DNA from 3 places in the Exiguobacterium sp. SH0S2 genome. Region 2 is predicted to be linked to each of the others. Evidence: predicted binding sites of a transcription regulator. Region 2 holds the regulator's gene; each other region holds the start of a gene.
What was found. Region 2 encodes Rex, which represses fermentation and respiration genes when NADH is low (regulators of the CRP and FNR family bind a similar motif). Its sites were predicted from a motif close to TTGTGAAATATTTCACAA; they were not measured.

Region 1 (3,122 bases), on a different contig from region 2:
CGGAGACCCGTGATTGATTTGGGATCGTAAGGCGCCACTCCCGTTCGTGACGACGCGGATGTCGACGTCGCCGAGTTCGGCTTCAAGTTGTCGTTCCACATGCTCTAGGACTGGTCCTAAACTCGCCGCCGCTAAAATCGTCACGGTCTCGTCATGGGCGCCAGAAGGACTTGACCAGATTTGACTCAATAACAGGACGACCGCTACCCCGACGATGACTCCACTCACCCGCTTCATGATTGATCACTCCTTTGCTTCTCCTTTATCGTAGCGATTGACTCGCGTTCCTTCTGTATCAAATGTCACAAAAATACACCTCCACGTGATGGAGGTGTAAATTGTATCTGTCAGACAAGCGTACGTGCACGCGGGAACAAAACATTGTTCTCAAGGTGAATGTGTTCGAACGTATCTGATTCTAGTGCCTCTAGACGTTGGTAGACGAGTCGATACGTCCCACACGCACCTTCAGGCGGCGTATAGTCGTTCGTAATGTGACGAAGTTCTTTCAAAATGTCACCGGCCGCTGCATGTTCCGACTCGAGCGCTTCTAAAATGGTCATAATCTCACGTTCCGTCTCAGCCGTCGGTGCCGACTCATGTCGAAGCAACATCGGGAAGTCTTCCATCTCTTCTTTGACGATATGCTGTTCAAGCTCCACTTTCAATTGATTGAACAACTGATGGATGCGTCCAAGGTGTGGATGGTTTTGTCCATGCACGCGGAATACTTTCGTCACATATGGTGTGAGCTGTGGCAATTCATCCGTCAAAAATTGGTGATGCTTATAAATAATATGCTCAATCAATTCCGAAGACGAAGCTGCATCCCAATCGATGCTCGTTTCGTTCATCTCCTGTTTGCGTCGATAGAGCGCGTTGACTTCTTCTAAAATATCTTCCGTCGATCGTTTCGACTTGTCTGTCGCTTCAGCGAGCGGTCGATTGCCTCCGCAACAAAAATCGATTCGATTCCGTTTAAAAATGTCTGCTGCTTGCGGGCATTGCTTGACGATTTCAGATACGTGCGTGTCGCTCGTGAATGTTTGTGTCATCTGTCATAACCTCCATGTTCGTTTTGACATGTTCAGCGTAGCAAGCGTTCAACTTTAAAAATGTGAAATACGTCACATTTAAGCAACTAAAATCGCCTCGTTCCATATTTAGACACACAAAAAAAGCCCCTTTTTCAAGGGGCGTTCGTCAATGTGATGGCGTTTCAAACTGTTCCGCCTCGGTCGATCCAGCGAGCGCGGTCGTCGACGACTGTCCGCTCGAGATGACGAGTGAGACTTCATCGAAGTAGCCGGTGCCGACTTCACGCTGATGGCGCGTCGCCGTGTAGCCGTGTTGTTCGGCCGCAAATTCGGCTTGTTGTAACTCAGAATATGCTGCCATCCCACGATCTTTATAGCCGCGGGCGAGCTCGAACATGCCGAAGTTGAGCGAATGGAACCCGGCGAGTGTGACGAATTGGAACTTGTAGCCCATCGCCCCAATCTCTTGTTGGAACGTCGCGATCTCGTCGTCAGACAGCTTCTTCTTCCAGTTGAACGAAGGCGAACAGTTGTAGGCGAGCATTTTTCCAGGATACTTCGCATGGATTGCGTCCGCGAACTGGCGTGCTTCTTGCAAGTCCGGTTCCGATGTCTCGCACCAGACGAGATCGGCGTAAGGAGCATAGGCGAGACCGCGGGCGATCGCCTGCTCGATGCCGGCCTCGGTCCGGTAGAAGCCTTCCGGCGTCCGGTCGCCGACGATGAACGGATGGTCAATCGGGTCGATGTCACTTGTGATCAAGTTGGCCGCATGCGCGTCCGTCCGGGCGACGATAATCGTCGATACGCCCATGACGTCTGCTGCTAGGCGCGCCGCGATCAAGTTTTTCACAGCCGTTTGCGTCGGGAGCAATACTTTACCGCCGAGGTGACCACACTTTTTCTCCGAAGACAGCTGGTCTTCTAAGTGGACACCGGCCGCACCAGACTCGATCATCGCTTTCGTCAGCTCGAAGACGTTGAGCACACCGCCGAACCCAGCTTCCATATCGGCGACGATCGGCGCGAACCAGTGCGTATCCCCTTTCCCTTCCGCCGTTTGAATCTGATCGGCCCGTTGCAGCGCCTGATTGATTCGCTTGACGACGCTCGGTACCGAGTTGGCCGGGTACAGGCTTTGGTCCGGATACATATGCCCTGATAAGTTCGCATCAGCGGCGACTTGCCAGCCGCTTAAGTAGATGGCCTCAAGCCCCGCCTTCACTTGTTGGATCGCCTGATTTCCGGTGAGCGCCCCGAGCGCGTGGACGTAATCCCGTTTGTGGAGCAGGTCCCACAGACGTTCCGACCCTTTCGTCGCGAGCGTATGTTCGATCAAGACCGATCCACGAAGCTTCATGACGTCGTCGACTCCGTACGGACGCTCGACCCCGTCAAACCGTTCCGACTGAAAAACCTTCTCGAGTTGCATGCGTTGTTCATTCATTGTTATTCCTCCTGTATTATATTAGTTTTGTTTTAATTAAATTGTTATATAACAGATGTTGCAAACTTAATCCAAGTAGGCGCAGCATTCGAGTGCCGACTTGAACGTCGAATGTTCCATCCCACAACTGCGGCAGACGTTTTCCTCGTCCCGCTCTTCTGGTTTGCGGAATACGACGACTTCCTCGACCGGTTCTTTCATGATTTGGAGCGAACCGTCCGTCCGATCGAGCACGAGGCGCATCAAGTCGTTGCCATATACGAATGCGGTATTGGCGAGCGTCGCTGTCGACTCTCCAGAGACGATGCGGCGGACGACCCAACGTTCGATTAACTGTTCGCTTTCGATTTTTTTCGTTGTCATGATGATGCTCCTCCTTTTAAGTTCAATTCAAGTGTCGACTGTGTCAAAAACTGACGGCGGCGGCGATGCAAGATCGGTTCCGTGTACCCGCTTGGCGAATCCGTTCCTTGGAACACTAAGTCTTTTGCTGCTTGATACGCGATCGAGTCGGTCACGTCCGGCGTCATTGGCCGGTAGTTCGGGTCGGCCGCGTTCTGCTTGTCGACGACTTCAGCCATCCGGTACATCGTCGCTTCGACTTGCTCACTCGTACAGACACCGTGATAGAGCCAGTT
Region 2 (3,122 bases):
TACGACATTTTGCGACCAAAAAGCACCGTTATGCCAACCGTGGTACTTGCCAACCGACAAGGAAAAACAGTCCGATCAACACGATGGCCAAGCCCCTTTTCAAGACACTTCCAGTTTAATGTACTCGCATAAAAAAACACCACGTCTCATGACGTAGTGTTCATTTCTCATTCATTTGCTTCATCAAATCCATCTGTTCTTTCACCATCGCCTCTTTCTCACGTCGGAGCACACCGCGGTACGTCACACGCGAGATCGATAAGCTGATCTCATATAAGAAGAAGAGCGGCAGCGACACCATGAGGTGCGACGTCAAATCCGGCGGCGTGATGAATGCCGCGATTACGAACAAGGCGAAGTAGGCGTACTTCCGAATTTTTGAGAGGAAGTACGGCGTCACGACACCGATGCGCGTCAAGAACATCGTCACGACCGGAAGTTGGAACAACAGTCCAAACGGGATCGTCAGTTGCAACAGGAACGTGAAATAGTTCGTCGCCCCGATGATTTGCGTCAGACCGAGGTCTTGCCCGAGGTCCGTCGAGATATCGAGGACGAGCGGGAACAACCAATAGTAGGCGAATGCGAGACCGATGAGGAACAAGATAAAGATGACCGGGATATAGGCGAGCGTCCATTTTCGTTCATTCGGATGCAGACCAGGTGCGACGAACGCCCACAGTTGATACAGTAGAAATGGACCCGATGCGACGAGCCCGATGACGAGCGCCAAGTTCAAGTAAATCATGAGCGGGTCCGCGACCCCAAAGGCGTTCAGCTCGAGCCCTCGTTCGACGAGGTCCGCCTGCAGATAGGCGAGCACGTATTTGACACTCGGCAAAGCGATCAGAAAGAAGGCAAAGACGACAAATGCCGACAGCATCAGTCGTCTCCGCAGCTCTGTCAAGTGATCGGACAGTGCCCGTTCTTGATCAGGTTGATGGCTCATGGCTTACTGCTCTTTCTTCTCAATTTCTTTCTTGTCGGTCTCATCGTGCTCTTTCATCATACCGTTCGTGGCATTTTTGAACTCACGGAGCGTCTGCCCCGCTGCCCGGCCGAACTCTGGCAATTTCTTCGGCCCGAAGAGGATGAGCGCGATGATGGCGATGACGAAAATACTGACGCCACCTGGGATACCGACGACGAGTGATGATTGTAGAAATTCCATTATTGATGGACCCCCTCAGCGGATGGATAGTGTTGCATAAAGTAAATGAGCGACTGGAGTTCGATCGACAAGTCGATATGATGGACGCGGACCGTGTCCGGTACAGTCAATCGCGCCGGCGTGAAGTTCAAGATCCCTCGAACGCCATAGCGGACCAAATCATCGGCGACCGGTTGCGCGTAGGCAGACGGGACCGTGAGGATGGCGACATCGATTTTGTTTTGCTTCATAATCTGTTCCATCTCATCGACGTGATGAATCGGGACACCTGACATCGTCGTGCCGACTTTTGTCTCGTCTGCGTCGAACCCGACGACGATATGTGTGTTATTGTTTTTAAGGAAGTTATAGTTGACGAACGCTGTCCCGAGATGACCGACCCCGACCAAGGCGACGTTCGTGATCTCGTCTTGATTCAGCGTCTTACGGAAAAATTCTAACAGATACTGTACGTTATAGCCATATCCCTTTTTACCGAGCGCACCGAAGTATGAGAAGTCACGGCGAATCGTTGCCGAATCGACCTTGACCGCCTCGCTCAGTTCAGCAGAAGAGACACGCTGTTTCCCTGACGAATGTAGGCTTTGGATAAACCGATAGTATAGTGGCAACCGTTTGGCTGTCGCTTGCGGAATCTTTGGTTCGTTTTGACTCAACGGAAAGAGCCTCCTTTTTACGACGCGTTTCAAACGAATCTGATTTCATACACCTTGATTGTAAACGAATTCACATAAGCACTCAATGAATATACCTGAAAAGGGGAAGAAATAAAGTATACTAAACAGAGAGAAAGGGGTTTTTTCACTTGATCCTACTGCAAGTCAACAACTTATCCAAATCGTTCGGCGTCGAGCCGATTTTAGAGAATGTCAAACTAGAAATCCAAGAAGGCGAACGCGTCGCCCTCGTCGGCCGCAACGGCGCCGGCAAGTCGACGCTGTTAAAAGTCATCGCCGGCGAGTACAACTATGACTCGGGCGACATCATGAAGCCAAAAGACGTGACGATCGGCTATCTCGCCCAAGACTCAGGATTAGAATCGAACGAGACGATGTGGAACGAGATGCTCACCGTCTTCACCGACTTGATCGAACAAGAGAAGACGCTCCGCCAGATGGAGCAAGACATGGGCTCGGAGCGGATCTTGAACGACCCGGCCGCCTACGAGCGTCTGCTTGCGGCGTATGACGAGGAGCAACACACGTTCAAAGACCGCGGCGGCTATCAGTATGAAGCGACAATCCGCTCGATCTTGCACGGGATGCGGTTTTACCCGGACGACTTCGAACGTCGGATCGATACGCTCTCAGGGGGACAGCGGACACGTCTTGCCTTAGCGAAGATGCTCCTGCAAAGCCCGGACCTGCTCATCTTGGATGAGCCGACGAACCATTTGGACATCGAGACGCTCAGCTGGCTCGAGAAATATTTGAGCGGCTATAAAGGTGCCGTCCTCATCGTCTCCCATGACCGTTACTTCCTCGACCGCGTCGTCTCGGTCGTCTACGAGCTGTCACGCAACCGCAGCCGCCGCTTCGTCGGGAACTATACGAAATTCCTCGAGCAGAAGGCCGCGCTTTACGAGCAAGAGAAGAAACAGTTCGAGTCGCAACAAGAAGAGATCGCCAAGATGCAAGACTTCATCCAACGGAACATCGCCCGGGCGACGACGACGAAACGCGCCCAAAGCGTCCGCAAGCGGCTCGAGAAGATCGACCGCATGGACGTGCCGGACGGTGACGAACGAAGCGCGGTGTTGTCGTTCTCGATCAAACGCCAAAGCGGGAACGATGTGTTGAGCGGCAGCGACCTCGCCATCGGCTACGAAGAACCGATCGCACAACACTTGCGTTTCCAACTGCAACGCGGCGAGTCGGTCGCCCTCGTCGGCCCGAACGGAGTCGGCAAATCGACGCTCCTCAAAGTGTTGACGAAACAACAACCACCGCTC
Region 3 (3,122 bases), on a different contig from region 2:
GTCGGTCACGTTGACGAGTTCGATTCCACTCCTGTTCGACGAAGACGGGCTTCAACGCGCCAATTCGCTCATCCAAAGTATCATTTCCGTCTCAAGCATTGGCACGCCACTTTTAGCCGGGGCGCTGTTCAAGCTATTACCGATTTCAGCGTTCTTGTTCAGCTCATCCCTCTTGTTCCTCATCGCCGCCCTGTTCGCCTCACGTCTCACATTCCAAGCGTATGAACATGTCTCCACCGATCAATCGACGTGGGACGACGTCCGCTCCGGTTTCCGCTATTTGAAACGCCAACGCGTGCTATGGACGCTGACGATTCTTGCGGCGTTCCTCAACTTCTTCTTCGTCGCTTCAGAAGTCCTATTCCCGATTGCCGCCTTGCAGCAGATCGGGGTCAGCCCGCTCCAGTTCGGCTTTTTGGAAAGTATGTTCGCAGTCGGATTTTTAGTCGCCTCACTTGCCCACGCGCTGCCGTTCTTTAAGATCAAGTATCGTCTAGCGACGGTCCGCACATCGCTTATCGTCATGGGTTGCCTCTTTATCGGCCCGGCCGTCCCGCTCTATTTCGACTTCTCGGTCACACCCGCCATCGTCTTCCTCACCGGATTCGCTTTGTTGAGCGGTTTCTTCATCATCCGCATCAATATTCCCATCCAACTGTTTTTGCAGACGAACACGGAACCAAGCTACCTCGGTCGTGTCATGGGCGTCCTCGAATCGCTCGCGATGGGGATCACCCCGCTCGGTTTCGTGTCGTTCGGGTTATTGAGCGAATGGATGTCGGTCACGTCACTTTATGCGATTTGCATGGTATGCCTGCTTTCGATCACGCTGTTCGCGATGCATCGCATCCGTCACGATATCGCGGCTGAAAAAGCGACGGTACTGGCTGAAGTCGAAAGCGCGCCGACACATCAATGAACGAAAAAAAGACATCGAACGTTTTTCAGTTCGATGTCTTCTCTGTTGATGGAAGGACTCGTTTCTCTAACAAGAACGGTCCGAACGGGATGACCGAAGCCATGACCGCGAGGACTAACACTTTGAAGCCCCAGTTGAAGCGCCACGCCATGTAAACCGCTGCCGCCACGTAAGCGACGAACAGGAAACCATGGGCCGCACCGACGATGCTGACGGCTAGCGGCATGCCAGCCAAATACTTAAGCGGCATTGCGATCAACAATAAGAGCAGGAATGACATCCCCTCTGTATAACCGAGCCATTTGAATCGAGTTGCGTTCATATCCGTTCTCCTTTTTAATCGATGCTACGTTCATCGTAGCCGATAGAGGTGAAGTTTGTCACAGGAGAACGTTAGAAAGTCGTTAGGCTATTTGACGATTTGGTGAACGATGCGCAATTTTCGTTTCGACGAAGCGGCGGAGGAACAAACCATCGACGCCGATTTTGCCTGCGTTGTAGCCCGCGACGAGAATCAAGACCGATACGATCAACATCGTCGGGTTCGTGCTGACCGTCCCTGACAATAAGAACGCCATGTTCATGACGAGTCCGAAGAAAGCCGCGCTGCGTGTGAGGGCACCAAGCAAGAGACCGAGACCGACCAAGAACTCACCATACGGAATTAAGATATCGAAAAGTGCTGCGTTTGGGATTGCGAAGTTTTCAAGGAATGTTGCCCACCATCCGGCGACCGCCGGGTGATCTCCCGTCGCGAGTGAAGCTGCGTTTTGAAGGTAACCGCCTGATCCGAAGCCGCCCGTGATTTTACCCCATCCGGCTGTGAGCCATTGATAGCCGAGCCAGATCCGTAACACCGTCAAGATGCCGGTTGCGATGTTGTGGTTTTGCCAAAACTTTGTGAACATGATAATTCCTCCTTTTGAATGGTTGAATGATGGCTTATATGTGATTACATTCACAATATATCACCCATGTTCATGTTTTCACATAGCTTGAGACAATAGTTCACGTTTCGGTCATATGTGTGTCACAGGTCAGTCACTTTTTGGAAATTGCACCAAAAAAAGCAACGTCTGCTCGAGACATTGCTTCCACTGATTTAAAGATCAACTTGTTGTGGCGGTTGGCCTTTTTTATTCATCACACGCATCGATTGCGGTGAGATTTTTAAAATGACGAGTTTTGGATCATCCGGGCCGTCGAACCAGCCCTCAAGTTTTTCGTTCCACACTTTTTCTTTCATCGACTCGTCATCAGACACCGACGTCTCTCCTAAAATCTCTAGATACGTGTCGCCGACCCCGTCCCCGTCGTAGCCGATCAAGACGTGCGTATATGGATTGTTCTTCAACTCATCGACTTTATCCGTATCTTTCGAGGTTGCCGTATAGAGTGTCAGACCGTCATGGAAAAACGTCATGTATCGGCTGTGCGGCTTCCCTTTATATACCGTGGCCATCGTTCCGACGTTGCTTGCATCTAGAATTTGTTGTGCCGTTGTTTTAGCATCCATTTTTAAAGCCCCCTTATCATAGTCACTCGTATAATCATTCCCTTGCGGCACTTGATTAAACACGAAGACACGAAAAAACCTGCTCGCCGAAGCGAGCAGGTTATAAAATTCCTTAGAAAGGAAGATTAGATTTTTTCAACGTTAGAAGCTTGTGGGCCACGAGCTCCGTCAGTGATTTCGAAAGTTACTGCTTGGCCTTCTTCAAGTGTCTTGAAGCCGTCGCCTTGGATTGCTGAGAAGTGTACGAATACGTCGTCTCCGCCTTCCATTTCGATGAAGCCGTAACCTTTTTCTGAGTTAAACCATTTTACTTTACCTGTGTTCATAATGAACCCTCCTGAAATAAACGCTGTGCGTTCTAGTAGTGCCTTACTAGAAAAAACTGACCAAAAAAAAGCACAAAACTTGTTGGATTATCTTTCATGAAAAATAATCCCAAGCGATTGTGAATTATGTTTCCAGCTATTCTTAATTAAGCACATATGTAATATACCATGGATAAATGCTTCTGTCTACTAAATACTTCGGTTTGCTAAAAATAATTTCAAAACGGGTACATCACATGTAGTGAACGTTAGGAGGACGACTCATATGATGAATCAAATTGACCGCACGCATATCGCTGCCACCATCGCCCGTCACGCGGCCTGGTCGACAGATGAGCTATTGACGGAGACGCTCGCTTGG

Region 1: ric (iron-sulfur cluster repair di-iron protein) is a predicted target of Rex. The motif match lies at 1,116-1,133, and genes of this name have one in related genera.
Region 3: EVJ21_RS11560 (DoxX family membrane protein) is a predicted target of Rex. The motif match lies at 1,866-1,883, and genes of this name have one in related genera.

The regions. Positions count from the first base shown of each region.
Region 1 covers NZ_SJVB01000004.1:161,669-164,790, reverse strand. The annotation lists gene modA (molybdate ABC transporter substrate-binding protein) at 1-237, opposite strand, end outside; gene ric (iron-sulfur cluster repair di-iron protein) at 348-1,055, opposite strand; gene aceA (isocitrate lyase) at 1,204-2,484, opposite strand; gene EVJ21_RS11305 (hypothetical protein) at 2,551-2,847, opposite strand; gene EVJ21_RS11300 (malate synthase G) at 2,844-3,122, opposite strand, start outside.
Region 2 covers NZ_SJVB01000006.1:9,956-13,077, reverse strand. The annotation lists gene tatC (twin-arginine translocase subunit TatC) at 161-949, opposite strand; gene EVJ21_RS13395 (twin-arginine translocase TatA/TatE family subunit) at 953-1,171, opposite strand; gene EVJ21_RS13390 (redox-sensing transcriptional repressor Rex) at 1,171-1,827, opposite strand; gene EVJ21_RS13385 (ABC-F family ATP-binding cassette domain-containing protein) at 1,977-3,122, shown strand, end outside.
Region 3 covers NZ_SJVB01000004.1:206,478-209,599, reverse strand. The annotation lists gene EVJ21_RS11570 (MFS transporter) at 1-919, shown strand, start outside; gene EVJ21_RS11565 (DUF3817 domain-containing protein) at 945-1,241, opposite strand; gene EVJ21_RS11560 (DoxX family membrane protein) at 1,324-1,827, opposite strand; gene EVJ21_RS11555 (pyridoxamine 5'-phosphate oxidase family protein) at 2,022-2,435, opposite strand; gene EVJ21_RS11550 (cold-shock protein) at 2,561-2,761, opposite strand; gene EVJ21_RS11545 (glycoside hydrolase family 55 protein) at 3,027-3,122, shown strand, end outside.